DNA from 2 places in the Sphingopyxis chilensis genome. Region 2 is predicted to be linked to the other one. Evidence: predicted binding sites of a transcription regulator. Region 2 holds the regulator's gene; the other holds the start of a gene.
What was found. The regulator LexA, encoded in region 2, represses DNA repair genes until DNA is damaged. The targets are predictions, from matches to a motif close to GTTCCNCNCTTGTTCT.
Positions count from the first base shown of each region.

Region 1: the regulator LexA is predicted to act here: its motif matches at 5,104-5,119, upstream of VSX79_RS17720 (ImuA family protein).

Region 1 covers NZ_CP142394.1:3,732,628-3,748,167, reverse strand. Annotated here, with positions in the region: gene VSX79_RS17735 (efflux RND transporter periplasmic adaptor subunit) at 1-382, shown strand, start outside; gene VSX79_RS17730 (efflux RND transporter permease subunit) at 389-3,586, shown strand; gene VSX79_RS17725 (efflux transporter outer membrane subunit) at 3,583-5,007, shown strand; gene VSX79_RS17720 (ImuA family protein) at 5,125-5,925, shown strand; gene VSX79_RS17715 (Y-family DNA polymerase) at 5,840-7,366, shown strand; gene VSX79_RS17710 (error-prone DNA polymerase) at 7,363-10,653, shown strand; gene VSX79_RS17705 (flagellin N-terminal helical domain-containing protein) at 11,000-11,818, opposite strand; gene fliE (flagellar hook-basal body complex protein FliE) at 12,069-12,410, shown strand; gene fliF (flagellar basal-body MS-ring/collar protein FliF) at 12,414-14,066, shown strand; gene fliG (flagellar motor switch protein FliG) at 14,059-15,090, shown strand; gene VSX79_RS17685 (FliH/SctL family protein) at 15,083-15,540, shown strand, end outside.
Region 2 covers NZ_CP142394.1:2,117,343-2,132,882, reverse strand. Annotated here, with positions in the region: gene VSX79_RS09765 (DUF1003 domain-containing protein) at 1-104, shown strand, start outside; gene VSX79_RS09760 (citrate synthase) at 317-1,600, opposite strand; gene gltX (glutamate--tRNA ligase) at 1,639-3,105, opposite strand; gene VSX79_RS09750 (ComEC/Rec2 family competence protein) at 3,165-5,324, shown strand; gene lexA (transcriptional repressor LexA) at 5,278-5,958, opposite strand; gene VSX79_RS09740 (molybdopterin molybdotransferase MoeA) at 6,034-7,224, opposite strand; gene moaC (cyclic pyranopterin monophosphate synthase MoaC) at 7,221-7,691, opposite strand; gene trpC (indole-3-glycerol phosphate synthase TrpC) at 7,688-8,482, opposite strand; gene trpD (anthranilate phosphoribosyltransferase) at 8,479-9,477, opposite strand; gene VSX79_RS09720 (anthranilate synthase component II) at 9,474-10,064, opposite strand; gene VSX79_RS09715 (alpha/beta fold hydrolase) at 10,162-11,226, opposite strand; gene VSX79_RS09710 (tetratricopeptide repeat protein) at 11,314-13,161, opposite strand; gene prsR (PEP-CTERM-box response regulator transcription factor) at 13,162-14,541, opposite strand; gene prsK (XrtA/PEP-CTERM system histidine kinase PrsK) at 14,538-15,540, opposite strand, start outside.

The sequences.
Region 1 (15,540 bases), 1.6 Mb from region 2:
CGGCACCGTGACGCTGCGCGCGCGCTTCCCCAATCCCACGGGAGTGTTGCTGCCCGGCATGTTCGTGACCGCGATGTTCGACCAGGCGGTGAACCCGTCGGCGATCCTGCTGCCGCAGGCCGCGGTCCAGCGCGATTTCGACGGTTCCGCCTTCGTCTATCTCGTCGGCAAGGATAACAAGGCGGTGCGGCGCAAGATCGTCGCCGACCGCACGTCCGGTGCCAACTGGGTCGTGACCGACGGGCTGAAACCCGGCGAGCGCGTGATCACGCAGGGAATCGGCAATCTGCGACAGGGCGCAGCCGTCCGCCCCGTGCCCGCGAGCAGCGCACAGCGGGTCGGAACGCCCAAGGGCAGCGGCGCCGGAACGAAGGGCGAATAGCGCCCCATGTCGCGTCTTTTCATCAACCGGCCGATCTTTGCCTGGGTGCTGGCGATCATCGTCATGCTCGGCGGCGTCGGCGCGCTCTTTTCGCTGCCGATCGAGCAATATCCCGACATCGCGCCGACGCAGGTCAATATTCGCGCGACTTATCCGGGCGCGTCGGCCGAGACGATCGAGAACAGCGTCACGCAGGTTCTCGAACAGCAGCTGACCGGGATCGACGGCCTGCTCTATTTCAGCTCGCAGTCGAGTTCGCGCGGACAGGCGAGTATCACCGCGATCTTCGAAAAAGGCACCGACCCCGACATCGCGCAGGTGCAGGTCCAGAACAAGATCCAGTCGGCGGTCTCGCGCCTGCCCCAGCAGGTGCAGCAACAGGGCGTGCGCGTCACCAAGTCCAATTCGGATTCGCTGCTGCTCGTCGGCGTCTACGACACCACCGACACACGCTCGTTCCAGGACGTGTCCGACTATCTGTCCTCCAACATCCAGGACCCTCTCTCGCGCGTCGAAGGCGTCGGCGACGTCAATGTCTTTGGATCGCCGCACGCGATGCGCATCTGGCTCAATCCCCAGCGGCTCGCCGCGGTGTCGTTGATGCCGAACGATGTTGTCGCGGCGATCACCGCGCAGAACAGCGAGGTCGCGGCGGGCGAGGTCGGCGGCCTCCCCGCGCCCGAAGGGCAGATGCTCAACGCGACGGTCACCGCCCAGTCGCGGATGCAGACCGCCGAACAATTCGAGAATATCGTGCTGAAAACGCTGCCCGACGGCGCGACGGTGCGGATCAAGGATATTGCACGGGTCGAGATCGGCGCCGAAAATTACAGCACGGTCGTGCGCATCAACGGCCATCCGGGCGCGGGCATGTCGATTTCGCTGTCGCCGGGGGCAGACGCACTGGAGACCGCCGACCGCGTCAAGGCGCGGATGACCGAGCTTGGCGCCGATTTCCCCGACGGCCTGACCTACAGCTATGCCAATGATTCGACCACCTTCATCAAGCTGTCGGTGAGCGAAGTGCAGAAATCGCTGTTCGAGGCGATCCTGCTCGTGATCCTCGTGATGTTCGTCTTCCTGCAAAGCTGGCGCGCGGTGCTGATCCCCGCGATCGCGGTGCCCGTCGTGCTGCTCGGCACCTTCGGCATCTTCTATATGCTGGGCTTCAGCATCAACACGCTGACCCTGTTCGGACTGACCCTCGCGATCGGCCTGCTCGTCGACGATGCGATCGTCGTGGTCGAGAATGTCGAGCGATTAATGGAAGAAAATCCCGGCATGTCGGCGCGCGAGGCGACGATCCAGTCGATGCAGGAATTGCAGGTCGCGCTGATCGCGATCGCGCTCGTGCTGTCGGCGGTGTTCCTGCCGATGGCCTTTTTCGGCGGATCGACCGGCGTCATCTATCGCCAGTTCTCGGTCACCATCGTCTCGGCGATGGCGCTGTCGGTGCTCGTCGCGCTGATCCTGAGTCCGGCGCTGACATCGACCCTGCTCAAGCCGAAGAATGGCGACGAGGGCAATGGCGGTCGCTTCCCGCGTGTCCACGCCTTTCTCGAGCGCGCCAAGACCGGCTTCAATACACGCTTCGATCGCTCGGTCGACCGCTATGTCGGCAGCGTCACGAAGGTCGTCGATCGCAAATGGCTGTTCCTTGCCATCTATGTCGTGCTGCTCGCAGCCCTCGCCTTCCTCTTCCTCCGTCTGCCGAGCGGGTTTTTGCCCAATGAGGATCAGGGGCGCGTTTCGGTCCAGTTCCGCCTGCCCGCGGGCGCGACGCAGGCGCGCACGCTCGAAGTGCGCGACATGGTCGAAAAATATATGCTGACCGAGGAAAAGGCGAATGTCGGGGCGCTGTTCCTTGTCGCCGGCGGGGGCGGGGGCGGCGGCGCTGTCGGCCAGAATACCGGACAGGGCTTCGTGAACCTAGTCCACTGGGACGAGCGCCCCGGCGAGGAGCGGAGCGCCGAGGCGATCGCGGGGCGCGCGCGCGCCGCGCTCTCCGGCGTGCGCGATGCACAGATATTCGCGCTCGTCCCCGGCGCGGTGCGCGGGCTCGGCGATTCGGCAGGCTTCACGATGCAGCTTCAGAACCGCAGCGGGATGAGCCGCGACGAATTCGTCGCCGCGCGCGAAAAGCTGCTCGCGATGGCGAACGAGAATCCGAAGCTGAGCTCGGTGCGCCTGTCCGACCTGCCCGACGTATCGACACTGAAGATCGACGTCGATACGCAGCGGCTGACCGCCTATGGCATCGACAATGGCGATGTGAACAACACGCTCGCGACCGCGTGGGGCGGGCGTTACGTCAACGACTTCATCGACAAGGGGCGCGTCAAGCGCGTCTATGTCCAGGGCGACGCGCCTTATCGGGCCAAGCCCGAAGACCTCAGCCAATGGTTCGTTCGCTCGACCGACGGGCAAATGTCGCCCTTCTCGGCGTTTGCCACCGTCGGCTGGTCGACGACGCCGAGCAGCAGTTCGCGCTTTCAGGGCGTCCCCGCCTTCGAAATCTCGGGCCAGCCCTCCCCCGGCACCAGCTCGGGCGAGGCGATGGACGAAATGGAGCGGATGGCGAACGAAATCCCCGGCACCAGCGTCGCCTGGTCGGGATCCTCCTATGAAGAACGCCTCTCTTCGGGGCAGGCGCCGTTGCTGTACGGCCTGTCGCTGCTCGTCGTCTTCCTCTGCCTCGCGGCGCTCTATGAAAGCTGGTCGATCCCGCTCGCGGTGCTGCTCGTCATCCCGCTGGGGCTGATCGGCGCGGTGTTCGCGGTGAACCTACGCGGGCTCGAAAACGACGTCTATCTCCAGATCGGCCTGCTTACGACGATGGGGTTAGCTGCGAAAAATGCGATCCTGATGATCGAATTCGCCGAGCAGGAAGAACGCAAGGGCAAACGCGTGATCGAGGCGGCGGTCGAGGCGGCGCGCATCCGCCTGCGTCCGATCCTGATGACGAGCTTCGCCTTCATATTCGGCGTGCTGCCGCTCGCGATCGCGACCGGTGCCGGCGCGAACAGCCGCGTCGCGATCGGCACCTCGGTGATCGGCGGCATGCTCACCGCCGCCTTCCTCGCCATCTTCTTCATCCCGCTCTTCTTCGTCCTCGTCCGCCGCGGCGTGCGCGACGGTCTCGCCGCGGCGCGCGCGCGGTTCAGCAAGAACAAGGGTGACGGCGCGGCGGAGGTTCCGGCATGATTCGCACCCGCGCCCTCCTGCTCGCGGGCACGCTCGCGCTCGCCGGCTGCTCGCTCGCGCCAAAGACAGTGCTGCCGACGCCGCCCGTCCCGCAAAGCTGGCCCGCCGGCGACGCCTATCTGTTGCAGAGCGAGGCGGCGCTGCCGATCCTTTCGTACAAAAGCGTCTTCACCGATCCACGACTCCAGTCGCTGACCGAGCAGGCACTCGCGAACAACCGCGACCTGCGCGTCGCTTACGCCAATGTCGCCGCCGCGCGCGCGCAGGTGCGGGTCACGCGGTCGGGGCAATTCCCCGAACTCGGGATCAGCGCGGGCGCCGGCTATTCGGATTCGAGCGGAAGCGGCACCAGCAGCGGCGCTGGAAGCGGCGGAGGCAGCGGCGATTTCTCGCTACGCGGCGGCATCACCGCCTTCGAACTCGACCTGTTCGGCAAGCTCGCCAATGCGACCGAAGCCGACCGCAACCGCGCGCTTGGAACCGAGGCGGCGTCGCGCACCGTCCGGCTCGCGCTGATCGCCAATCTCGCCGACGCGTGGGCGACCTATGGCGCCGACCGCGACCTGCTGAAAATCGCCGAGGACACCGCCGCCAATGCGCGCGAAAACGTGCGGCTGACCAAGGCGCGGCTCGACGGCGGCGTCGCGCCGCGCACCGACCTGCGCCAGGCCGAACAGATCCTTGCCACCGCCGAGGATTCGATCGCGCAGCAACGGACCGCGCTCGCGCAGGACGAGAATCTGATCCGCCTGCTCGTCGGCGGCGATATCGACCGCGCGCGGCTCCCCACCAGTCTGACCGAAGTCACGCCGTCGGTGGTGGCGCTCCCCGCCGGGGTCCGCTCCGAAATCCTGCTCCGCCGCCCCGACGTGATCGAGGCCGAATATGGCCTGCGCGCAGCCAACGCCGATATCGGCGTCGCGCGCGCACAGCTCTTCCCGTCGATTTCGCTCACCGGCCTGCTCGGCTTCGCGAGCAACGCGCTTTCCAGCCTGTTCGACAGCGGGTCGTTCAGCTGGTCGGCGGGCGGTGATGCCAGCGCGACGATCTTCGACGCGGGCGGCCGCCGCGCGGGGGTCGCGGTCAGCGAGGCGCAGCGCGACGCCGCGCTCGCGAGCTATGAAGGCGCGATCCAGACCGCGTTCCGCGAGGTCGCCGACGCGCTCGCGGTGCAAGGCACGATCGCCGAGCGGGTGCGCGCCGCGGCCGCGAATACGGAGGCTGCGGCCGATACGGCAACGCTCACCGATGCGCGCTACAAGGGCGGGGTCGACAGCTTCCTCTCGAGCCTCGACGCGCAGCGCAGCCTCTATTCGGCGCGGCGGAGCGAGATCGGGACGCAATTGCTGCTCGTCAGCACGCGAATCGCGCTGTTCCGCGCATTGGGCGGCGACAGCCGCGCGGGGATGGAAACGCCCTAACCCACCACATTCGTCATTCTCGCAAAAGCGGGAATGACGAGGTGTAGAGCCATCATCCTGACTCTTCTTGACAAGCGCGACCCCAAAAGCGCTAATAGAACATATCAGGAACAAATGATGCGCGAGTCGTCTTACCCTCTCGCCGGGCTGCGCCAACGCATCGCCCGGATAGCCGCCAGTGGCGGTTTCGAAAGCCGCCCGGCCGAGGGCTGGCTGAAGAGCGGACACGCATCCTTCGACGATGCACTGGGCGGCGGCCTCGCGGTCGGGCGGTGCCATGAATTTTTCGCCGCCGACGCGCTCGACGCGACGAGCGCCGCCGCCTTCGCCGCACTCCTCGCGCTGCGCACGCCGGGCAGGGCGCCGCTCGTCTGGCTACGCACAAGCGATGCCGGCAAGCGCAGCGGTCATATCTATGCCCCCGGCATCGCCGAACTCGGCGGCGACCCCGACCGGCTGCTTCTTGTCGAGACCCCCGATGCGAAGATGTTGCTCGCCTGCGCGAATGACGCGATCCGCTGCGCGGGGTCGGCGGCGGTGATCGTCGAAAGCTGGGGCAGATTCCCTTTATTCGACCTCACGGCGGGACGCCGCCTCGCGCTCGGCGCGCGCGATGCGGGCACGACGCTGCTGATGCTCCGGCTGAATGCAGCCCCGGCCCCGAGCGTCGCCGAAACGCGCTGGAGCGTCGCCGCCGCCGCCTCCCACGCCCTCGAAGCCAACGCCCCCGGCGCGCCCGCCTTCGACCTCGAACTGCTGCGCTGGCGCGGCGGCGGCGCCGGGATGCGCTGGCGACTGGACTGGAACCATGACGAACAAAGCTTCAGCCCAAATGCTGGCGACACGGCGCTATCTGGCACTCTTCTTTCCCTTCCTGCCCGCCGAGCGATGGCTTCGCACGGCGCCGAAGCGGCCTGACGCACCGCTCGTCTTTGCCGAGAAACAGCGCGGTGCGATGCGCCTCGCGAGCGTCGATGCGGCGGCGCTCGCGGTGGGGCTGCGCCCCGGCATGCCGCTCGCCGATGCGCGCGCTCAGGTAGGCGACCTTACGATCGTTTCCCACGATCCGGTGCTCGATCAGGACTGGCTCGACCGGCTCGCGCAGGGCTGCGCGCGCTACACCCCGCTCGTCGCGCTCGATGCCCCCGACGGGCTGATCCTCGACATCGCCGGCGCCGAACATCTTCTGGGTGGCGAGGCGGGCGTGATCACCGACATCGAGATGCGCTTCGCACGGCTCGGCATGACGCTGCGCCATGCACTCGGCCCCACCGCCGACGCCGCGCGCGCGCTCGCGCGCTATCAGGCGCGTCCCGCCCCCGACGAAGCCAGCGCGATCCGCCGCCTGCCCGTCGTCGCGCTCGAACTCGACGCCGAGGCGACGACCGCGCTCGTGCGGGCGGGGTTGAAGACGATCGGCGACCTTGCGAGTCGCCCGATGGCGAACCTCGCCGCGCGTTTCGGGGTCGACGCCGCGATGGCGCTGCGCCGCATATTGGGCGATGCGCCGAGCCCGCTCGATCCGCGCATCGCACCGCCGCCGGTCGTCGCCGAGCGCCGCTTCGCCGAGCCGCTGGGCAGCACGGCCCACGCGACCAAAATCCTCACCGAACTCGCCGCCGAAGCGATCGAGGACCTGGCCGAACGCGGCAAGGGCGGGCGCCATTTCCGCGCGACCTTCTTTCGCAGCGATGGCCTGGCGCGGACGATTGCGATCGAGACGGGGAATCCGACGCGCGACGCCGGCCTTGTCATGCGCCTCTTCGCCGAGCGCATGGATGGCCTCGCCGACCCGCTCGACCCCGGCTTCGGCTTCGACATGATCCGCCTCGCCGTGCCGCGGCTCGAGACGCTCGGCGCGAGCCAGCTCAAGCTCGAAGGCGGCGCGGTGAAGGACGCCGCGATCGACGAACTCGCCGACCGGTTGGCGACGCGGCTCGGGCGCGGGCGCGTGCGGCGCTTCCGACCCGCCGACACGCATATCCCCGAGCAGGCGCAGCTCGAGCTGCCCGCGATCGACGCCCCCGCGCCCCTGCCCTGGCAGGAACCCGATCCCGGCGAGCCGCCGACGCGCCCCTTCCACCTCTTTGACCCGCCGCAGCCGATCGAGGTGATCGCGGAGGTCCCCGACGGCCCGCCGCACCAGTTCCGCTGGCGTCGGCAGGCGCATGCGATCCGCCGTTACGAAGGCCCCGAGCGCATTGCCGCCGAATGGTGGCGGCGCCGCGACAATGGCGGGCTGACGCGCGACTATTACCGCGTCGAGGATGCGCAGGGCCGCCGCTTCTGGCTCTTTCGCCACGGCCTCTACGACGAAAAGCCCGACCCGCGCTGGTATATCCACGGAGTCTTCGCATGAGCGATGCGCCCGAAACCGGCCCCGAAACGGGCTTCGCCGAGCTGGTCGCCGCGACCAACTACAGCTTCCTGCGCGGTGCATCGCATCCGCATGAGATGGTGGCGGAAGCGATCGCCCTCGGCATGACCGGCATCGGCATCGCCGACCGCAACAGCGTCGCGGGGGTGGTGCGCGCGCTGACCGGGCTGCGCAAGCTGCGCGACGATGCCGCCGAAGACGGGATAGAGTTCCCCGACATAAAGCTCGTCGTCGGCGCCCGGCTGGTTTTCGACGACGGCACGCCCGACATCATCGCCTATCCGACCACGCGCCATGGCTGGGGCCGGCTAACGCGGATGCTGACCATCGGCAATCGCCGTACGACAAAAGGCGGCTGCGTGATGAAGCTCGAAAACCTGCTGATCCACTGCGAAGACATGATCCTGATCGCGATGGCGAGCGAGAAGGATGAAGCCAAGTTGCGCCGCCTCAAAGAGATCGCACCGGACTCGCTATGGCTCGGCGCGACGATGCCGAGGAGCGGCAGCGATCGTCGCCATCTCGCCCGCCTGTCATCCCTGGCCGACCGCGTCGGCATTCCGATGCTCGCGACCAACGACGCACTTTACGCGACGCGCGGGCAGCGACCACTCCACGACGTCGTCACCTGCATCCGCGAGGGCACGAACCTCCATGATGCCGGCCGCCTGCTGCGCGCCAATGGCGAACGTCATCTGAAGTCACCGCACGAAATGCGCCGTCTTTTCCGCTCCTGCCCCGAAGCGGTCGACGAGAGCGGAAAGATTCTCGATCGCATCACCTTTTCGCTGCGCGACCTGGAATATGAATATCCGCACGAACCGGTCCCCGAAGGCTGGGAGCCCCAAAGCTGGCTCGAACATATGGTGATGGAAGCCGCGAACAGGCTTCATCCCGATGGATTGCCCGACCGTTGGCAGGAGGTGCTCGACGAGGAGCTCTCGCTCATCCGCAAATGCAACTTCGCCTGCTATTTCCTGACCGTCCACGACATCGTCAATTTCGCCCGCACGCAGGACCCGCCCATCCTTTGTCAGGGGCGCGGATCGGCTGCCAATTCGCTCGTCTGCTATCTGCTCGAAATCACCTCGATCGACCCCATCGCGAACAATCTGCTCTTCACGCGTTTCCTGTCCGAAGAACGGCGCGAGCCGCCCGACATCGACGTCGATTTCGAACACGAACGGCGCGAGGAGGTGATGCAATATATCTATCGCCGCTACACACGGCGGCGTGCGGGCATCGCCGCAACGGTGATCCATTACCGGCCGCGCAGCGCGGTGCGCGAGGCCGGCAAGGCGCTGGGGCTCAGCGAGGATGTCACGCAGCGGCTCGCCGACACGACCTGGGGCAGCTGGGGCAGCGAGATGCCGGTCGAACGCTTTATCGAAGCCGGTCTCGATCCCGAGCTGGATGATATTGCGCGACTGCAGTGGATCGTCGCGCAACTGCTGACCTTCCCGCGCCATTTGTCGCAGCATGTCGGCGGCTATGTGCTGACCGAGGACCGGCTCGACGAGACGGTACCGATCCACAATGCCGCGATGGAAGACCGCACCTTCATCGAATGGGACAAGGACGACATCGACGAACTCAAACTGATGAAGGTCGACGTGCTCGCGCTCGGGATGCTGACCTGCATCCGCAAATGCTTCGACCTGATGCGGTTGCACGGTCTGGACGACCACGACCTCAAATCGGTCCCGCCGGAAGACCCGGTCGTTTATGGCATGCTTTGCAAGGGCGACAGTATCGGCGTCTTTCAGGTCGAGAGCCGCGCACAGATCAACATGCTGCCGCGCCTGCGCCCGCGCGAATTCTATGACCTTGTCATCCAGGTCGCGATCGTCCGGCCGGGACCGATCGAGGGCGATATGGTCCACCCCTATCTGAAGCGCCGCAATGGGGAAGAGGCGGTGGACTTTCCTTCCCCCGCGCCGCCGCACGACCCGCAGGAACTTTACAATCTGCTTCGCAGGACATGCGGCGTCCCCCTCTTTCAGGAACAGGCGATGAAGCTCGCCATCGTCGCCGCCGAATTTACCCCCGACGAAGCCAACGGCCTGCGACGCGCCATGGCGACCTTCCGCAATGCCGGTACGATCCACCAATATAAGGAGAAGATGATCGGCGGCATGGTGCGCCGCGGCTATGAAGCCGATTTCGCGGCCCGATGCTTCAAGCAGATCGAGGGCTTCGGCAGCTATGGCTTTCCCGAAAGCCACGCCCAATCCTTTGCCAAGCTCGTCTATGTCTCATCGTGGCTGAAATGCCACCATCCGGCAGTCTTCGCCTGCGGGATTTTGAACGCGCAGCCGATGGGCTTCTACGCCCCCGCGCAGCTCGTGCGAGACGCCCGCGAGCATGGGGTCGAGGTGCGCGCGGTCGATGTGAATGCGAGCTATTGGGACAACAGCCTCGAACGACGCGACGACGGCAGTCTCGCGCTGCGGCTCGGCTTCCGGCAGGTCGACGGGTTTCGCGAGGAATGGGCAAGGCAGATCGCCGATGCGCGATCCTCGTCCTTCGCCTCGGTCGAGGAACTCGCGCGCCGGGCGAACCTGCCATCGCGCGCGCTGCGCCTGCTCGCCGATGCCGATGCGTGCCGCTCGATGGGGCAGGACCGACGCCCGACGCTGTGGGACGCCCGACGGGTGCGGCAGGGGGTGTTGCCGCTGTTCGGCGCGGCCGAGGCGAACGAGCTGGGCTTCGAGGAGGATGCCGCGCTGCCGCCGACGCCGATGGTCGAAGATGTGCTCACCGATTACCAGACGACGCGCCTGTCGCTGAAAGGCCATCCGATGGCTTTTCTGCGCCGCGATTTCGAGCGCGAAGGCGTGCTGAGCGCCACCCAGGTCGCGGCGGCGAAGAACGGGTCGATCGTCCGCACCGCCGGCGTCGTGCTGATCCGCCAGCGCCCCGGCAAGGGCAATGCGATCTTCATCACGCTCGAGGATGAGGGCGGGATCGTCAACATCCTGCTCTGGGCGCGCCATTTCGAACGCCAACGCCGCGCCGTCATGGCGTCGCGGCTGATGCTCGCCGAGGGCGAAGTGCAACGGAGCAAGGAAGGCGTGATCCACCTGATGGCGACGCGCATCGTCGACCGCACGGCGATGCTCGATACGCTGGGGAGCGACCGGCGCTTCGACCCCGAAGTCTGCCGCGCCGACGAGGTCAGGCATCCGCAGCTGCCGCGCGGCCATGCGGCAAAGCACGGCCATCCGCGCAACGTCCGCATCTTGCCCAAGTCGAGGGATTTTCATTGAGGCGCGGCAGGTGACAAGCCGCGTCGCCCGCAGGCGCGTCGGCTCTGGGGTGGTGAACGGCGGTTTAAAGAAGGCGGGAGGGGATACGGAGCAACCGCAACCGGTTGTTTCCAGCCTTCGTCATCCCGGACTTGATCCGGGATCCATCGCAGCGCTGAAGTCATGGACCCCGGATCGAGTCCGGGGTGACGATGATGGGTGGGTCCGCAACCGGTCGAAACCGGCCGTGACGACCGATCGCCCGCCGATCGCCCAAAAAGAAGATGCCCCGGCTGTGGGGGCCGGGGCATCCAATCAGGCTATCTAAGGGACCAACCGAATATAGCCTGAAACTTGTTCGCTAAACTTAGCGGAGCAGGTTCATCACGCCCTGCGAGCTCTGGTTCGCCTGGGCGAGCATCGCGGTCGATGCCTGCGACAGGATGCCGGCGGCCGCGAGGTTCGTCGATTCGACCGAGAAATCGGCGTCTTCGATACGCGACTTCGATTCCGCCAGATTCGTGACGCTCGACGTCAAATTGTCGACAGCCGAGGTCAGGCGGTTCTGCTGCGCACCCAGGTTGGCGCGTTCAGTGGCGACCGTGTCGATCGCCGTGTCGAGCGTCGCTAGCCCGGCCGATGCACCCGCCGCGGTCGAGAAGTCGAGCGCGTCGACACCGAGAGCGGCGGCCTGAAGGTCGGCGACCGTGATGTTCACGACCTGGCCGGTATCCAGACCCGTCTGGATGTCGAAGCCCGCGGCAACGCTGCCGTTGAGCAGCACATTGTCGTTGAACGAAGTGCGGGTCGCGACGTCGCCGATCTGCGAGATCAGCGCATCGACTTCTTCCTGCACCAGCGTGCGGTCGTCGTCGCTCAGCGTGCCGGTCGAGGCCTGCATCGCCAGGTCACGCATACGGATGAGGATGTCCGAGATGCTACCGGCGGCGCTGTCGGCGGTCTGCGCGAGCGAAATGCCGTCGTTGGCGTTGCGGATCGCCTGGGTCAGGCCGCGGCCGGCAGCTTCCATCCGGGTCGCGATGGCGAGGCCGGCGGCGTCGTCCTTCGCGGCGTTGATGCGCTTGCCGCTCGACAGGCGTTCCATCGCCTGCGACTGCATTTGGCTGGCGACGCGCGAGTTGTTCTGGGCGCGAAGCGCGCTCACATTGGTGTTGATGACAGTCATCTTTGTTCCTTTCCGGCCTCGATGGCCATTCCCGTGATGTGAGGGCTCGAGGAGCGGTCACGAAGCCAGTAACGGCGGGCGGCGACGGCGCTTAAGCCCGGCGCGTCAAAAAAATGCCGAAAGCCGCCCGCCGCCCCAGCGGACTCCATATAAATCACTGATAACATTAGATAGATTTTTTTGGCACGGGCTTTGCATCCTTCTCTGTGCGTGCGGCAGACCGCCGCGCATCAGGACGGATGAAGAAGCAATGAGCACGATTGACCCGAGCCGGCTGCTGCAAATGCGCAGTTCGATCCTCAATCAGAACCAGGCGCTGCAGCGCGCCGCCGGCCGGGGCGGCATCGGCGCTGCCGAAGGCACCGAGGCAGCACCCGATTTCGGCGCCGCGATCAACAACGCCCTCCAGCAGGTCAACGCGCAGCAGGCGAAGGCGAGCCAGATCAGCGAAGCCTATGAACGCGGCGACACGCACGACATCGTCAGCGTGATGATCGAGCGCCAGAAAGCCTCGCTCGGCTTCGAAACCACCCTGCAGGTGCGCAACAAGCTGCTGTCCGCGTACCGCGACATCATGAACATGCCGGTGTAATCCATGGCTGAAGCACAAATCCTGACCCCTATCGACGACGGGTCCGCGAACCGCCTCGCCGCCCCCGTCCTGGGCGGCCGCCTCGCACCCTTCACGCAATTCGTCCGCCAGCCGGCGGTGCAACGCGCGCTGCCCGCGATCGCGATGACCTCGGCGATCGGCATCGCCGCGCTCGCCTATTTCACCATGCAGGCCGCGCCGCAGGCGCAGCTGTTCGCCGGGCTCGACGACGCCGACAAGGCGGCGGTCGCCGAGGCGCTGCGGTCGCAGGGCATTGCGCACAGCATCGATGGCTCGACCGGTGCGCTGACCGTCGATGCCGACAAGCTCCACCAGGCGCGCATCGCGCTCGCCGGACAGGGCCTGCCCAAGGCGGCGCCAAGCGGCGACAGCCTGATCGCTTCGCTCCCCATGGGGTCGAGCCGCGCGATCGAGGGCGAGGCGTTGCGCTCGGCGCGCGAGGCCGACCTGTCGCGGACGATCGAGACGATCGACGCGGTGAAGAGCGCGCGCGTCCACGTCGCCGCCGCCGAACCGAGCCTGTTCGTTCGCGACGACAAGCCCGCGACCGCATCGGTGATGCTGACGCTGCAGAACGGCCGCTCGCTCAGCGACGGCCAGGTGCAGGCGATCCGCTTTCTCGTCGCCTCGTCGGTCCCCGGGATGAACGCCGAGCAGGTGTCGGTGATCGACCAGCGCGGCGCGCTGTTGTCCGACACCGCGTCGGGCAGCGACATGAAGGCATTCCAGCTGCAATTGCAGGTCGAGGACCGCTTTCGCCGCGCGCTCGACACGTTGCTCGGCCCGATGCTCGGGGCGGGCAATTACACCGTCGAAGTCCACGCCGACGTCGACATGTCCGAAAGCCAGGCAACGCGCGAAAGCTTCCCCGAGAATGACCGCGCGCTGACCAGCGAACAGATCACCCGCTCGACCAGCGGCAGCACCGCTCCCGCCGTCGGCATCCCCGGCGCGCTGTCGAACCAGCCGCCGCAGGCGACGACGGTCACCGCCGAAGGTCCGCAGCCGGCGGCACCGGGCGCCCCGGCGCCGGGCATCGAAAGCAATGAAAACGCCGCCCGCGCCTATGAGGTCGGCCGCGAGATTTCGGTTACGCACTCGCCGCAGGGCAAGCTACGCCGCGTCTCGGTCGCCGTCGCGCTCAACCAGGGCAAGAAGGCGCTGACGCAGGCCGACCTGACCAAGATCGACAGCCTGGTGAAGGGCGCGATCGGTTTCGACGCGGCGCGCGGCGACCTCGTCGCGATCAACCAGCGCCCGTTCGTGGCGGTCGAAGACACGGCGCCCCCCTTCTACGACCAGGGCTGGTTCCTGCCGCTCGTCAAGCAGGTCGGCGCGATCCTCGCCGCGCTGCTCGCCTTCCTGTTCATCGGCCGCCCGATGATCCGCGCGGCGAAGGAACGCGCCGCCAAGCGCGCCGAACAGAATCAGGCGCTGGAGGAATCGCTGCTCGCCGCGACCGACCGCCCCGCGCTCGCCAGCGGTTCGAATCATCGCGAAATCACGCTCGAGATGATCGAACAGGCGCCAAGCTATGAAGCACGCGCCAACCTCGTCCGCGCCTTCGTCCGCCAGGATTCGGCGCGCGCCGCGCTCGTCGTCCGCCACCTGATGCAGGAGGGCGCCCGTGCCTGAAGTCGCCGAACTGGACAATTCGCCCGCCCTGCCGGCGATCGAAGGGTCGGCCGCCGCCGCGATCCTGTTGATGCTGCTCGACGAAAGCGAAGCTGCAACGATTCTGAAACAGCTCGACCCCGATGAGGTGCGACAGCTGGCGAAGGCGATGTTCGACACCGCCAACGCGAGCGAGCAGCAGATCGGACAGGCGCTCGACCGCTTCGTGACGCGCAGCCGCGACGTCAGCGCGCTCGCAATCGGCGCCGACACGCGCATCCGCACCGTGATCAACGAAGCCGTTGGCAACGTCCGCGCCGATAATATCCTCGCCGCCGTCGCGCCGCAGCGCAGCGCCGCGTCGCTCGAAATGCTGCGCTGGATGGACGTCGATGCGATCAGCGGCCTGCTCGCCAGCGAACATCCGCAGGTCGGCGCGCTGATCCTCTCGGTGCTCGTCCCCGACGTCGCCGCGCGCGCGATCGAAACGCTCGACGAACTGTTGCAAGCCGATCTGGTGCTGCGCGCCGCGATGCTGACCTCGGTCCCCGCCGCCGCGATCGAGGATCTCGAATCAGTGCTCGCGAGCGCCAATGTCGATGGCCAGCGCGTCGCCAAGCAGGCGATCGGCGGCCCGAGCGACGTCGCCAAGATCATGAAGAAGATGCCGAAGCAGCTCAGCGAGCGCACGCTCCGCTCGCTCAAGAAGCACGACCGCATCCTCGCCCAGACGATCGAGGAGGAAATGTTCATCTTCGAAAATCTGCGCGACCTCGACAAGAAGAGCCTCAGCGCCGTGCTGCGTTCGGTTGACGCCGCCCAGCTCGCGATCGCGCTCAAGGGCGCCGACGAGGACATGGTCGACATGTGCCTCGCCACAATGTCGCAGCGCGCCGCAGAAACGATCCGCGACGAAATGGCCGAGATGACGATGGTCAAGCGCGCCGACGTCGATGACGCGCAGAAGAGCGTGATGCAGATCGTGCGCCAGATGGCGGCGGCCGGCGAGATCATGATCGCCGGCGGAGGCGACGATTATGTCTGATCCCGCCGTCGAAACAGGCTTCGCACCCGTCCGCCTGGCCGATGCGATGGCGCGCCATGGCGGGTTTCGCCCGCTGTCCTTCGCACCCCCGCCGTCGGCCGCGCCCGAGGAGCCCGAAAACCTCGACCAAATCGACCTCGACGACCCCTTCGCGCTCGGTCTCGCCGAAGGCCAGCGCCTCGCCGAAGCGGCCTTCGTCGCCGAACGTCATCAGCTGCTCGCGCTGCTCGCCGGCGCCGAGGCGCTGCAGGACGAGCCCAGCGAAGAACTTGCACAGCTGATCGCGACGACCGTCGAACGCCTCGTCCGCCAGATCGTCGCCGCCGCGCCGATCGACGCCGAATGGCTGCAAGCGCAGGCCGAGACCGCCGCCGCGCTGGTCGCCGACGCCGACAAGGCGCGCACCTTGTGGGTTCACCCCGACGACGCCGCGCTGCTTGCCGATTGTCC
Region 2 (15,540 bases):
TGGAGATCATGCGGCTGCACGAAAAGATCGACCAGATGCGGATCGCCGAACTGGCGGTGAAGATCGATGCGCTGTGCGCGCGGATGGATGGGGACGACGGGTAGGCGGGCGGTTTCGGGGTGGTTATCGGTCGGTCGTGCACCCCGGCGAAAGCCGGGGCCCATTGCGGGAATATGCCAGGATAGCGTCATCTTTCTGGACCCCGGCTTTCGCCGGGGCACACATCTCTATCGGCAACCTCCGCTCGAAAGCCGCCTTGCGCCAATAAAAAGGGGCCGCAGCGCGGCCCCTTTTGTCTTTCCCGTGAAAGCCCCGCTCAGCGCTTGTCGACGGGGACGAACGGACGGTGCGCCGGGCCGGTGTAGAGCTGGCGCGGGCGGCCGATCTTTTGCGCGGGGTCGGAGATCATTTCGTTCCACTGCGCGACCCAGCCGACGGTGCGGGCGAGCGCGAAGAGCGCGGTGAACATCGTCGTCGGGAAACCGATCGCCGACAGGATCACGCCCGAATAGAAATCGACGTTCGGGAACAGCTTCTTTTCGATGAAATAGGGATCGCTCAGCGCCATTTCCTCGAGCTGCAGCGCAACCTCGAACACCGGATCGTTGACCTTCAGCGCGTCGAACACCTCGCGCACCGTCTTTTGCATCACGGTCGCGCGCGGGTCGTAATTCTTGTAGACGCGGTGGCCGAAGCCCATCAGGCGGAACGGATCGTCCTTGTCCTTCGCGCGCGCGATATATTCGGGAATGCGTTCGGGACGGCCGATTTCGCGCAGCATGTTGAGCGCGGCTTCGTTCGCGCCGCCGTGCGCGGGGCCCCACAGGCAGGCGATGCCCGCCGCGATGCAGGCGAAGGGATTGGCGCCCGACGAACCGGCGAGGCGGACGGTCGAGGTCGATGCGTTCTGCTCGTGATCGGCGTGGAGGATGAAGATGCGGTCGAGCGCGCGCTCGACGGCGGGAACAACCTCATATTCCTCGGCCGGAACGCCGAAGGTCATGCGCAGGAAATTGCCCGTGTAGCTGAGCTTGTTGTCGGGATAGACGAAGGGCTGGCCGACCGAATATTTATACGCCATCGCGGCGATCGTCGGCATCTTCGCGATCAGCCGGTGGCTGGCGACCATGCGCTGGTACGGATCGTGGATCTCGGTCGAATCGTGATAGAAGGCCGAAAGCGCGCCGACGACGCCGCACATGACGGCCATCGGGTGCGCGTCGCGGCGGAAACCGCGATAGAAGGTCGCGAGCTGCTCGTGCAGCATCGTGTGGCGGGTGATGGTGTTGTCGAATTTCGCGAGTTCGTCGGCGTTCGGCAGCTCGCCGTTGAGGAGGAGGTAGCACACCTCCATGAAGCTCGAATTTTCGGCGAGGTCGCCGATCGCATAACCACGGTGGAGGAGGACGCCTTCGTCGCCATCGATATAGGTGATCTCCGATTCGCAGCTCGCGGTCGAGGTGAAGCCGGGGTCGTAGGTGAAGGCGCCCGTCTGGGCATAGAATTTGCGGATATCGACCACATCGGGGCCGACGGTGCCCGACAGGACAGGGCTGTCGACGGTCTTGTCGCCGAGCGTGATTTTCGCGGTGTCGGTCATATTATGTTCCCTGTTCTGACGGCGGGGAGAGTGAGTGGCTATGCCCCTGCCGGATAATGTTGCGCTGCGTCAAGTCGCGCCAGACTGACTTCGCGTCCGAGCAACAGCAGCACGTCGAAAATTCCCGGGGAAACGGTTCGGCCGGTTAGCGCCGCGCGCAAGGGTTGTGCCAGCTTGCCGAGCCCCAGTTCGGCGGCTTCGGCCTCTGCACGCACGGCGGCATCCAGCTCTTCTGTCGTCCAGTCGTCCAGCCCGCGCAGCCGCTTTGTGACGGCGGCCAGCAGGCCTCCGGGCGAGGCCTTTAGCACCTCGGCCGCCTTTTCGTCCATCGCCAACGGGTCCGGCTGGAAAAGGAAAGTCGCGCCCTCGGCGATCTCGTCGAGCGTCTTGGCGCGCGGCTTCAGCGCGGCCATCGCGCGCGTCAGCAAATCGCGATCGGCGTCGCCCAGCGCGCGCCCGACGAGCTTTTCGACGCGCGGCGCGACGAGGCCCGCAAGGCGGGCATCGTCGGCCTCGCGGATGTAGTGGCCGTTGAGATTCTCGAGCTTCTTGAAGTCGAAGCGCGATGGCGAGCGGCCGACATGATCGAGGTCGAACCACTCGGTTGCCTGCGCGCGGCTGATGATCTCGTCGTCGCCGTGCCCCCAGCCGAGGCGGAGGAGATAATTGTTCACCGCTTCGGGCAGATAGCCCATGTCGTCGCGATAGGCATCGACGCCGAGCGCGCCGTGCCGCTTCGACAGCTTCGCGCCGTCGGCGCCGTGGATCAGCGGAACATGGGCGTAGACGGGCTCGCGCCAGCGCATCGCGCGAAGCAGCGCCAATTGGCGGAAGGCGTTGTTGAGATGGTCGTCGCCGCGAATGACGTGGGTCACGCCCATGTCGTTATCGTCGACGACGACGCTGAGCATATAGGTCGGCGTGCCGTCGCTTCTGAGCAGGATGAAATCGTCGAGCTCGGCGTTCTGGACGGTGACCTCGCCCTGCACCCGGTCGGCGATCGTCACCGCGCCGTCCTGCGGGGCGCGGAGGCGGAGGACGTGGGGCACCGACGGGTCACCGTCGTCGCGATCGCGCCAGGGGCTGCGGACACGGAAAGGCTGGCGCTTTTCCTGCGCCTCGGCGCGCATCGCGGCGAGCTCGTCCTGCGTCAGATAGCAGCGATAGGCTGCGCCGTTGGCGAGCAGTTCGTGCGCAACCTCGGCATGGCGCGGTGCGCGGGCGAACTGGTACACGGTCTCGCCGTCCCAATCGAGATCGAGCCACTGCATCCCGTCGAGAATCGCGTCGATCGCGGCGTCGGTCGAGCGTGCGCGGTCGGTATCCTCGATGCGGAGCAGGAACTTGCCGCCGTGATGGCGCGCGAAGAGCCAGTTGAACAGCGCGGTGCGCGCGCCGCCGATGTGCAGATAGCCGGTCGGCGAGGGCGCGAAGCGGGTCACGACGTCGGCGCCCGTCGCTTCGGGGGTCGCTTCGACCGCTTTGGGTTGGTTTTCGGTTGCCACTACGGCCTCTTTCACTCACTTTGCCGCCCTGTTGGACGGGGATCGGGGGTGCCCCTAGCATGGCGACAAGTCCGCTTCAAACGCCCATTTCGACGCGCTGGGCGGCGGCCGCGCGACGGGCGGGCGAAGCGCTGGAAGCGCGTCTCGAAGCCGAGCGCGAACGGATCGGGCTCTGGCTTCCCGTTGCGTTGGGCGCGGGGATCGCTGCCTGGCTTGCCTTGCCTGCCGAGGCGCATTGGACCGGACTGTTGCTCGCGCTGGCGGCGGGCCTGCTGTTCGGGCTGCTGATCGGTTGGCAGAGCCGGCTCGGCCGCACGCTCGTCGTCGGATGCGGCGCCGCGGCGGCGGGCGTCCTGCTGATCTGGATCCGCGCGCTGTCGGTCGCGGCGCCCGTGCTCGCGGCGCCGGTGACGACCGCATTTCCCGCCGTCGTCGAGCGCGTCGAGCTGCTTCCGGCCAAGGGACAGGTCCGCATCCTCGCGCTGCCGCAGCGGCGAAGCGACCTGCCGCCGCGCGTGCGCCTGACGCTGCGCGCCGAGCAGGCGGCGGGGCTTGCCGAGGGCGAAACGATCGGCGTGCGCGCGCGGCTGATGCCGCCGCCGACCGCGAGCCTGCCCGGCGGCTATGATTTCGCGCAGCGCGCGTGGTTCGACGGCATCGGCGCGGTCGGGACGATATTGGGCGACGTGTCCCGCGTGCCGGGGACGGGCGCGGCCTCGCCGCCGCTGCGCGCGCGGCTGAGCGCGCATATCCATGGCGAAGTCGAGGGGTCGGCGGGCGGCATCGCGGCGGCGCTGGTGACGGGCGATCGCGGCGCGATCGGCGAAGCCGACGAGGAAGCGATGCGCCGCAGCGGGCTGGCGCACCTGCTGTCGATCAGCGGGCTGCACGTGACCGCCGTGGTCGGCTTTGCGATGCTGCTGGCGATGCGGCTGTTTGCGCTCAGCCGGCGGCTGGCGCTCGCGGGCTATGTGCTGCCGCTCGCGGCGGCCGCGGGGGCGATCGCAGGCGGCGGCTATACCTGGCTCGCCGGCGCCGAGGTGCCGACCTTGCGCTCGTTCATCGCCGCGCTCCTCGTCCTCGTCGCCTTTCTGATGGGGCGCGAGGCGCTGACGCTGCGGCTGGTCGCCGCGGGCGCGTTGATCGTGCTGGTCTGGCGGCCCGAAGCGTTGGCCGGGCCAAGCTTCCCGCTGAGCTTTGCCGCGGTGACCGCGATCGTCGCACTCCATGAAAGCCGGCCGATGCAGCGTTTCCTCGCGCGCCGCGAGGAGCCGCGGGCGTTCCGGCTGGGTCGCGGGGTGGCCGGGCTGCTGATCACCGGGCTGGTCGTCGAGGTCGCGCTGGCGCCGATCGCGCTGTTCCATTTCCACAAGGCGGGGCTTTATGGCGCGCTTGCCAATGTCGTCGCAATCCCGCTCACGACCTTTGTCATCATGCCGGCGGAGGCGCTCGCGCTCCTCTTCGACAGCGTCGGGCTGGGCGCGCCCTTCTGGTGGGTCGCCGAACAGGCGCTGAAAGCCCTGATCGCGTTGGCGCATGGCGTGGCCGACGCGCCCGGCGCGGTCGCGACGCTGCCGAGCTTTCCGCCATGGGGCTTTGCCCTCGCGGTCTTCGGCGGGCTCTGGATTTTGCTGTGGCAGACGCGCTGGCGCACCGCCGGGGCGGTGCCGCTGGCGATCGGGGCGGCGGCACTGCTCGCCGCGCCGCGCCCCGACCTTCTGATCACCGGTGACGGGCGCCATATCGCGGCGGCGCTGCCCGATGGCGGCTATGCGCTGCTGCGCGACCGCGCGGGAGACTATGTTCGCGATACGGTCGCCGAGGCGGGCGGCGTCGACGCGCCCCTATTGTCGCTCGCCGAGCTGGACCATGTCGAGTGCAATCGCGATTTCTGCCGCTGGACGCAAGGCGAGGGCAGGGCGCGGCGCGTCATCCTGGCGTCACACGGGCGCGACCGGATCGACGGCGCGGATATGGCCGCGGCCTGCGCCGCCGCCGATGTCGTGATCAGCGACCGCTGGCTGCCGCGCGAATGCACGGCACGCTGGATGACGATCGACCGCGACAGCCTTGCCGAAACCGGCGGGCTGGCGCTTTATCTGGGCAATAGGCCCCGCGCCGTCGCCGCGCTGCGCGCGGGCGACGAGCATCCGTGGCGGCTGCCGCAGCAGCTTAGTGGTAACGACGAAGCAATCCCGACAGGCGCCCTTGCACGATGACGCGTTCGGCGGGGTAGCGCTGCGGCTCATAGGCGCTGTTGGCGGGGTCGAGCCGGATCATCTGGCCTTCGCGGCGGAAATATTTGAGCGTTGCGTCCTGCCCGTCGACGAGCGCGACGACGATATCGCCCTCGCGCGCGGTGCTCGCCTTCTGGATCAGCGCATAGTCGCCGTCGAAAATGCCCGCTTCGACCATCGAGTCGCCCGATACCTCGAGTGCATAATGTTCGCCCGACCCGAGGAGCGCGGCGGGGACAGCGAGATTGTTGTGATCCTCGAACGCTTCGATCGGCACACCGGCGGCGATCTTGCCGTGGAGCGGCACCTCGACGATGTCGTTCGCCGCGATCGGCCGCATCGCCGGCGGGTTTTTGCGCAGCGGCACGACATTTTCGCGCAGCGGCGCCGCGGATTTCGCCGCTTCGGGCACTTTCAGCACTTCGAGCGCGCGCGCGCGATTGGGAAGGCGGCGGAGGAAACCCCTTTCTTCCAAGGCGCTTATCAGCCGGTGTATGCCCGATTTCGACTTGAGGCCGAGCGCCTCCTTCATCTCTTCGAACGAGGGCGAAATGCCGCTCGAGTCGAGGCGTTCCTGGATGAAGTGGAGCAGTTCATGCTGCTTCGCGGTCAACATCGGTCGTTCTCCATGATGACCCGTTGCGAACGGGCCGGACATAGCAGGAACGATAGTGGAACAAACCGGAACTTGTCAAGCGATGACGATATAGTCCGCCATCGCCCCGGCATCGCGGGCGGGCGCGCCGATGTCGCGGATCAGCAGCGCATTGGCCGAGGCGAGGGGGAGGGTGCGACCGCTTTCCTGGCCGGTCATGGGTATGAGCCGGCCGTTTTCGAGGCGCGCGCGCAGATAATCGCGGCGCGTGCCGCCTTCGCCGAGCGGCGCGGCGAGGGGCGCCTGATGCGCGGGCGGCAAGGGATCGCTTGCCCCGGAAAGATGGCGGACGAGCGGCAGCAGGAACAGCGTCGCCGTGACGAACGCCGACGAGGGATTGCCGGGAAGGCCGAGCAGCACCGCCTCGCCCAGCGTTCCGGCGATCAGCGGCTTGCCGGGCTTCATCGCGATCTTCCAGAAAGCGAGCCGCCCGCCAGCCTCGTCCAGCGCGCCGCGGACATGATCGTGATCGCCGACCGACGCGCCGCCGACGGTCACGATGACGTCGTGACGGCGCGCCAACTCCTTGAGAATTCGGGCAAGGGTCGCGCGATCGTCGGGGACATGGTGCGCGAGGACGGCGCCTTCGGCGTCGCCCGCGAGCATCGCGGCCAGCATGGCGCCGTTGCTGTCGGGGATCTGACCGGGCGCGAGCGGGTGTCCGGGCCGGACAAGTTCGTCGCCGGTCGTCACGATCGCGACGCGCGGGCGGCGGCCGACGCCGAGCGCGCCCGCGCCGCTCATCGCCGCGGCGGCGATCGCGCCGGGCGTCAGACGCGTGCCCGCGGCAAGCAGGCGATCGCCCGCGGCGAAATCGGCCGCACGCGAGCGGACATGGCGCCCGCGCGCGCCGGGGCCGTCGCGCGCCAGCGTCAGCGCGCCGCCATCGCGCACGACATCCTCCTGCACGATGACGGTGTCGGCGCCGGGGGGAAGCATCGCGCCGGTGAAGATGCGCATCGCCTCACCGGGAGCCACGCTGCGGTCGGGCGCGCCGCCTGCGGCGCTTTCGCCGACAATGATCCAGGGCCCCGGCATGTCGCCGAAGCGGATCGCATAGCCGTCCATCGCGGAGAGCGGCGCGGCGGGCTGGTCGCGCAAAGCGACAACGTCGTCCGAAAGGTGGCGGCCAAGCGCTTCGGAAAAATCGATATTTTGATTTCCGAGCGGTTCGCGAAGCGCGAAGAGCCGCGCCTGCGCCTCCTCGACGGCGAGCAGCCCGCTCATCCGGCGCGCCAGTCGCCCGAGCGACCGCCGCTCTTTTCGAGGAGGCGGATGTCGCCGAGGATCATCGCGCGGTCGAGCGCCTTCGCCATGTCGTACAGGGTGAGGAGTGCGACCGAGGCGGCGGTGAGCGCCTCCATCTCGACGCCGGTCTGGCCCGCCGTTTGGACGACAGCTGTGACGGCGATACCATTGTCTTCCCACGCGAAATCGACGCCGACCTTGGTCAGCGCGAGCGGGTGGCAGAGCGGTATAAGGTCGGCGGTGCGCTTTGCGGCCATGATGCCGGCGATGCGCGCGGTCGAAAGGACGTCGCCCTTGGGGGCATTGCCGCTGCGGATCGCTTCGAGCGCCTCCTGAGACATGGTGATGCGCCCGCCGGCGACGGCGCGGCGCTGCGTCGCGGGCTTGGCGCCGACATCGACCATCGACGCTGCCCCGCTTTCGTCGAGGTGCGTCGGTCGCGTCATGCCGCGGCGCCCTCCAGCAGCGCCCTCGTTGCCGCCGTGACGTCATCCTGGCGCATCAGGCTTTCGCCGACGAGGAAGGCTTTTACGCCGCTTTTGGCGAGCCTTTCGCAATCGGCGTGGCTCGCGATGCCGCTTTCGCCGACGAGCAGGGTGCCCGGCGGGACGCGCGTGGCGAGGCGTTCGGTGACCGCGAGATCGGTTTCGAAGGTCCGCAGGTCGCGGTTGTTGACGCCGATCAGGCGCGATTCGAGCTGGCTCAGCGCGCGGTCGAGTTCGGCTTCGTCATGCACCTCGACGAGCACGTCCATGCCGCGTTCGATCGCTGCCGCCTCGATCTCCTGCATCATGCCGTCGTCGAGCGCGGCGACGATGATCAGAATTGCGTCGGCGCCGATCGCGCGCGCCTCGGCGACCTGCCAGGGGTCGACCATGAAATCCTTGCGGAGCACCGGAAGCGCGCAGGCGGCGCGCGCGGCGATGAGGTAATCCTCATGCCCCTGAAACCAGGGCGCGTCGGTCAGGACCGACAGGCAGGCGGCGCCGCCTGCCGCGTAGGCGCGGGCGTGGTCGGCGGGATCGAAATCCTGCCTGATCAATCCTTTGGAGGGCGAAGCTTTCTTGATTTCGGCAATCAGGCCGAAGCCGCCGGCGTCGATCCTGGCGTGCAGTGCTTTCGCGAAGCCGCGCACGGGGCCGGCGTCGATCGCGTCGAGGTCGGAGAAGGAGCGCAGAGCGCGGCGCTCGGCGACTTCTGCGGCTTTGGCAGCAAGTATCTGGGTAAGCTTGTTCATTTATAGGCGATCCAGCAATTGAGCAGCGCATTGGCGAGACCCTTGTCGATCGCCTCGGCGGCTTCCTCGACGCCCTCGAGCAAAGTGTCGGCGGCGCCGGCGACGACGAGCGCCTCGGCGGCGTTATAGAGCACCGCGTCGCGATAGGCGCCGGGTTCGCCCTCGAGCAGGCGGCGAAGCGCCCTGGCATTATATTCGGCGTCGCCGCCGCGGATTTCATCGAGCGAGCGCGTGGTCAGGCCCGCATCGGCGGCGGTGCTGCGCTGCATCCGCACGCCTTCGGGCGTCACGACCGCGACCTCGTTGCCGCCCGCGAGCGAGAGTTCGTCGAGGCCCTCGTCGCCCGAGATCACGCGCGAATGATCGGTGCCGAGCCGGTGGAGCGCCTCGGCATAGACGGGAACATAGGCGGGGCGCGCGATGCCCACGAGCTGCCGCGTGACGCGCGCGGGATTGGCGAGCGGGCCCATCAGGTTGAAAATCGTCCGCCGCCCGATGGCCCTGCGGATCGGCATGATGCGCTTCATCGCCGGGTGGCGGGTGCCGGCGAACAGGAAGCAGATGCCGAGGTCGGCGAGCTGTTCCTCCGCCATGCGGTCGGCGCGCTCCATGTCGAGGCCCAGTGCCTCGAGTGTGTCGGCCGCTCCTGATTTCGAAGAAGCCGCGCGATTTCCATGCTTTGCGACCGGAACCTCGCACGCCGCGACGACGATCGATACCGCGGTCGAAACGTTGAGCGTATGGTGGCCGTCGCCGCCGGTGCCGCAGACGTCGATCGCGCCCGTCGGGGCGTCGATGGGAATCAGCCGGTCGCGCATCGCCTGCGCCGCGGCGGCGATTTCGACCATCGTTTCGCCGCGGTCGGACAGCGCGATCAGGAATTCGGTGACCTGTTCGTCGCTCGCGCCGCCGTCGAGCATCGTCGCGAAGGCGTCGGCCGCCTCGTCATGATCGAGCAGCACCGAGGGGTCGGGGAAGGGGCCGAAGCGGCTCATGCCGCCTTGCGCTCGCCGACCGGCAGCCCCGCGATCTTCAGAAAATTGGCGAGCATCGCGTGGCCATGCTCGGTCGCGATGCTTTCGGGGTGGAACTGGACGCCGTGGATCGGCAGTTCGGCGTGGCGGAAGCCCATCACCGCGCCGTCGTCGCTCGTCGCGTTGATCAACAGGCGCTCGGGAATGTCGACGACCTCGAGGCTGTGGTAGCGCGTCGCCTGAAAGGGCGAGGGCAGGCCCGCGTAGAGCCCGCTGCCGTCGTGGCAGACGGGCGAGGTCTTGCCGTGCATCAAATGGCCGCGCTGGACGGTGCCGCCGAAATGCTGGCCGATCGCCTGGTGGCCGAGGCAGACGCCGAGCAACGGACGCCGGGTTTCGGCGCAGGCGGCGACGAGGTCGAGGCTGATCCCGGCTTCGTTCGGGGTGCAGGGGCCGGGCGAAATCAGGATCGCGTCGGCGCCGGTGGCAAGAGCCTGGGCGGCCGTGAGCGCGTCGTTGCGCTCGACGCGCACCTCGACCCCGAGCTCGATCAGATAATGAACGAGGTTGAAGGTGAAGCTGTCATAATTGTCGACGACGAGGATCATGGAGGGCGCACTAACGCTTTTGCAGGGGTTGGGGAAGGGATAGAAGCTTGTGCGGGCGCAAACCCAACTTCGTCATCCGGACGGTGGCATAGCGGGCCTACTCCGCCATCAGCCGTGCGACATCGTCCTTCCAGAACTTCGCCCATGTGTGGGTGCTGTGTCCCTTGGTTTCGGGGCTCGCGGGGATCAGGATGAAGCGCGCCCTGTTCATGCGCGCCGCCGCCTTTTCGGTGATGCCATAGGCGGGCGGGTTGATGAAATCGTCGGCCGAATTGATCCACAGGACGGGCACCTCGATCTTTTCGAGGTCGGGCCAGGGATTGTAGGTCCGCGAGCTGTCGAGCTGATAGATCATGTCATTGGCGTCGCCGCGGCCATAGGCGCGCGCGAAGGCCTCGTCCTTGTATTTTTCGGCGGCTTCGCGCGTCGGATATTGCGCCTGCAACGCATAGGGGTTGGCGCCCGCGATCAGGAGGAGCGAGGCAGCGGTGCGCAGGCCCGCGACGGGCGGGGCGGTATAATCGCCGCCGTTCCACTGCGGGTCGGCCTTGATCGCGTCGATCGCGAGCGTGCGCCACATGCGGTTCTGACCCGCGATCTCGACGGGCAGGCAGGCGAAGGGCGCGAGTTTTTCGGCGAAACCGGGGCGCGTCTCGCCCCAGACGAAGGCGTGCATGCAGCCCATCGACGTCCCGAGAATGAGCTTGAGCTTCTTCACGCCGAGCTTTTCGGTCAGCATCCGGTGCTGCGCGCCGACCATGTCGTTATAATCGTAACGCGGGAATTTCATCCGCAGGCCGTCGCTCGGCTTCGACGAGCCGCCATGGCCGATATTGTCGGGCAGGATGATGTAATATTTGCCCGTATCGAGCGGCTGGCCGGGACCGAAGAGTTCGTTGGCGAACTGCGGCTGGAAGAATTGCTTTCCGGTCCCGCCGGTTCCGTGGAGGATCATCACCGCGTTGGTCACATCGCCCGCGGCGTCGCGCCGCGGCGTGCCGAGCGTGGTGTAATGGATCTTGAGCTCGGGCAGCTTTTCGCCGGTCGCGAAGGCGAAATCCTTGAGGACCGCGTCACCCTCGACCGCGCCGTCGATCGTCTGTGCGTGCGCGGCGGCGGCGCTGGTCAGGAGAAGGGCGAGCGAGGCGAGAATCTTGCGCATGAAAGCGACGCTAGCCGGTTTGCCCGGCCGTGATAAGCCTCCCGCATCGCGCCGCGAAAACGGCCGCGAACCGCTTTTGCCTCTTCGCTAGCGCCCGATCTGCGCCGCCTTGTCGCGAAGGTCCGCCGCGGCCTGCGCTTTCCCGCGCTTTTCCAGCAATCCCGCGTAAAATTCCATGATCCCGGCGTTGAGCGGCTGCAACCGATAGGCACGGTCGATCAGCAGCAACGCGCGCGCATCGTCGCCCTTCGCCGCCCAGGCGCGCGCCAGTTCGCGCAGGATCACCGCGTCGCGGTCGCCGATCCGCCGGCGCACGCGGTCGAAATGACCGATCGCCCGGTCCCAATGCCGAAGGTCCATCGCGAGGTGCCCCGCCAACCGGTCGGCGGCGATGCTCGACGGCTGCCCGTCGCGCAGCGCCAGGATCGCGGCGCCCGATCCCGCGACATCGCCCGCGCGATACAGCGCGTTGGCGAGGCGTAGCGTGGTGCGCTCGCCGGCATCGATGGCGCGCGCGGCGCGATAGGCCTCGACCGCCAGGTCGAACCGCCCGCCCGCCAGCGCCGCGTCGCCGAGCAGGATATGCGCGTCGGCGACGCCGCGGTTCGCGTCGCGCAGCTGCATCGCGCGCCCGATCGCCCGCGCGCTATTACCGCTCGCCAGGTCGACCGCGATCGCCGGGATCGCCTTGGCCGGGTCGAGCGGGGCGGCATCGGCCGCCATCGCGACCAGCCCGTAATCATCGTCGATAGCGAAGGGAATGGCTTCGCCGGGACTGAGCGCCGCGGCGCGCCCCAGATAATCCGCCGATTCCATATCGCGCCCCAGCTCCGCCGCCGCGCGCGATGCCAGGATCAGCGACCAGCTGTCGGCGTCGGGACGGCGGGTGAGCGGCAGCAGCGCCTCGCGCGCGGCGTCGGCATCGCCATCGGCCCATTCGGCGGCGGCAAGGATGCGCCGCGCGGTGAAATTATGCGGCTGCTCGGCGAGCAAGCGGTCCGCCCAGTTTGCCGCGACCGCCTCGCCGCCCAGTTCGAGCTCGACGATAGCGCTCAGCAGCATGAAGGACGGCTGTTCGTCGAGTTCGCCGCGCGTGCGCTGGAGCAGGCTGCGGGCCAGCGCATATTTGCCCACGCGCGCCGCGAGCACCGCCTGCAGATAATAGAGGCGCGGATCGCGCGGCACGATCGCTGCCGCATGGCGCAGCGCCGCCAGCATGTCGCGATACCGGCCGAGGTCGCCGAGCGTCGCGGCCTGGTCGATGAGCGCGTCCGCATTGTCGGGGTTGGCGACGAGCGCTTCCGCATACCAGCCAAGCGACGCTTCGAGTCCCTCTTCGCCGCGCACGAGATTCGCCTTGAACGCCAGCGCCGCGCTGTTCGCCTTGTCGAGTTCGATCGCATAATCGACCGCGTCGCGGGCGCCGAGCGTGTCGGCGTTGGCCTCGCGAAAGCGCGCGACATCGACCCACAAGGCCGAGCTGCGCGGCAATTCGTGCACGGCCCGGTCATAGGCCTCGCGCGCTGCGGCGAGGTCGCCGTTCGCAAGATGGACATCGCCCGCGACCCACGCCGCTTCGCCCATCATTTCGGGAATGACCGGCCCGCCTTCCAGCGTATCGAGCGCGCGTGCGCCTTCGCCCTGCATCGCGTAGGCGCGGGCGAGCAGGGGCCGCAGCGCCGCATCGTTGGCGCCGGCACCGAGCGCGCCCTTGACCGCCGCTTCGGCTCCGACCCCGTCGCCGAGCCGGATCGCCACCCGCGCCAGCGCGACGCGCCGCGCTATGTCGTCCGGATCGTCGGCAATCGCCGCCTGCAGTGCCGCGCGGTGCTGTTCACCGGCCTGGCGCGGCGTGGCCGGTCCGCCATCGCCGCACCCCGCGAGCAGCAGCGCCGCCACGAACGGCGCACCGGTCCAGACGCGGCGAAAGTCCATTCAGCCCTGCATCCGATATTGTTTGAGCAGGTCGTAGAGCGTCGGCCGGCTGATCCCGAGCAATTTCGCCGCGAGCGAGATATTGCCCTCGCTTTGCGTCATCGCGCGGCGGATCGCGACGCGGTCGGCGGCCTCGCGCGCGCTGCGCAGGTTGAGCCACGCCTCTTCACCGTCGCGATCGTCGCCCCCCGCCATATCGAGATCCTCGCGCATCACCAGCTTGCCGTCGGCCATGATTACGGCGCGCTTGATGCGGTTTTCAAGCTCGCGGACATTACCGGGCCAGCGTCCCTCGTCGATCGCCTGCAGCGCGTCGGGGGCGAAGCCCCGCACGCCGGGATTCATCTCGGGCGCATATTGGTGGAGGAAATGCCGCGCGAGCAGAACCGCGTCGCCGGGCCGCTCGGCGAGCGGCGGGATCTTCACCACCATTTCGGCGAGCCGGTAATAAAGATCGTCGCGAAAGCTCTGCTGCGCGATCATCGCGTCGAGGTCGCGGTGCGTCGCGCAGACGATTCGCGTATCGACGGGAATCGCCTTGCGTCCGCCGATGCGCTCGATCGTCCGTTCCTGCAGGAATCGCAACAGCTTGACCTGCAGCGGAAGCGGAATGTCGCCGACTTCGTCGAGGAACAACGTGCCGCCATGCGCGAGCTCGATCTTGCCCTCGGTCGTCTTGACCGCGCCGGTGAACGCGCCCTTTTCGTGCCCGAACAATTCGCTTTCGAGCAGATTTTCGGGGATCGCGGCGCAGTTGATCGCGACGAACGCGCCGTCACGCCGCGCGCTGGCCTCGTGCAATCCGCGCGCGAGCAATTCCTTGCCGGTGCCGCTCGCGCCGAGCAGCATGACCGACACGTCGAGGTTCGCGACGCGCTCGATCGTGCGCGCGACCTTCAGCATCTCGGGCGCGCCGGTGATCATCCCGCCGAGCACATGATTGTCGCCCGCGCCGCGTTCGGCGAGCCGCGCATTCTCGACCTCCAGCTCGCGCACATGGAAGGCGCGCGCGACGATCAGTCCCAGTTCGTCGATGTCGATCGGCTTCTGATAGAAATCCCACGCGCCGTTCGCGATCGCGCTCAGCGCGCTCGCCCGCTCGCCATGCCCCGATACGACGATCACCTTGGTGTCGGGCTTGACCTCGAGGATCGTTTTCAGCGTCCGGAATCCCTCGCGCGTGCCGTCGGGATCGGGCGGCAGGCCAAGGTCGAGCGTCACCACATCGGGCTCGTCGGCGCGCAGCATCTCGATCGCGGCGTCGTGATCGCCCGCGACCAGCACCCGATAATCCTCATAGGCCCATTTGAGCTGCGCCTGCAGCCCGGCGTCATCCTCGACCACCAGCAATGTGCGCAAACCGGTCCCGCCCTCGTTCATTTCATTCCCGCTTTCATGATCCGTGCATTGTCCGCGGCCTCGCCGTGCGCATCGGCGAGCGGCAGCCACAGCGTGAAATTGCTGCCCTTGCCCGGTTCGCTCGCCACTTCGATCGCGCCGCCCATCGCCTGCGCGATCTGCAGCGCCTCGAACGCGCCGAGCCCGAAACCCGAATCCTTCGTCGACACGAACGGCTTGAACAGCTCGTCGCGGATGAACGCGTGCGTCATGCCGCAGCCCTGGTCGATCACGTCGATACGAACGCGCCCCTGTTCGGCGACCGCAACGACCTGAACCGGCGTCTCGGGCGCCGACGCGTCGATCGCGTTGGACACCAGATGCTGGACGATCTGGCGGATCGCGCCTGCCTCCGCCCACGCCGACAATCCGGCCTGGCAGCCGACGAACAGCGCGCGGCGCGGGCGCATTTCGGCCGCGACCTCGTTCAGTACCGGCTCGACCAGCGTGCGGCCGGGCTCGGCCGCGGGCCCGCGTTCGCGCGGCGACAGGCGAACGAGCAGGTCGCTGAGCCGCCCGGCCGAAATCTTCAGCGTCTGCGTCATGTCGGCGCGGAATTCGGGCTTGTCGGCATGGCGCTCGGCATTGCGCGCGAGCAGCGACAGCTGGCTCGCCAGATTCTTGATGTCGTGCATGATGAAGGCAAAGCGGCGGTTGAATTCATCGAACCGCCGCGCCTCGGACAGCGCGCGCTGGCTCTGCGATTCGGCCAGATAGCTCGCCGCCTGCTGTCCCGCGATGCGCAGCACGTCGAGATCCTCCCAGTCGAGCGCCCGCGACGCCGGCGGACGGTGCAGGACGGCGATCGCGATCATGCGCTGGAAATGGAGGACCGGCACCACGACCCAGGCGCGCGTGTCGGCGATCAGCCACTCGGGGATCGCGAGATCCTCGCCCTCCGCCTTGTCGCCCGGCGCGCCCCGGCGCTCGGCGTCGAGGTCGACGATATGCTGCGTTTCCTGAAGCATGAAGGCCGAACGC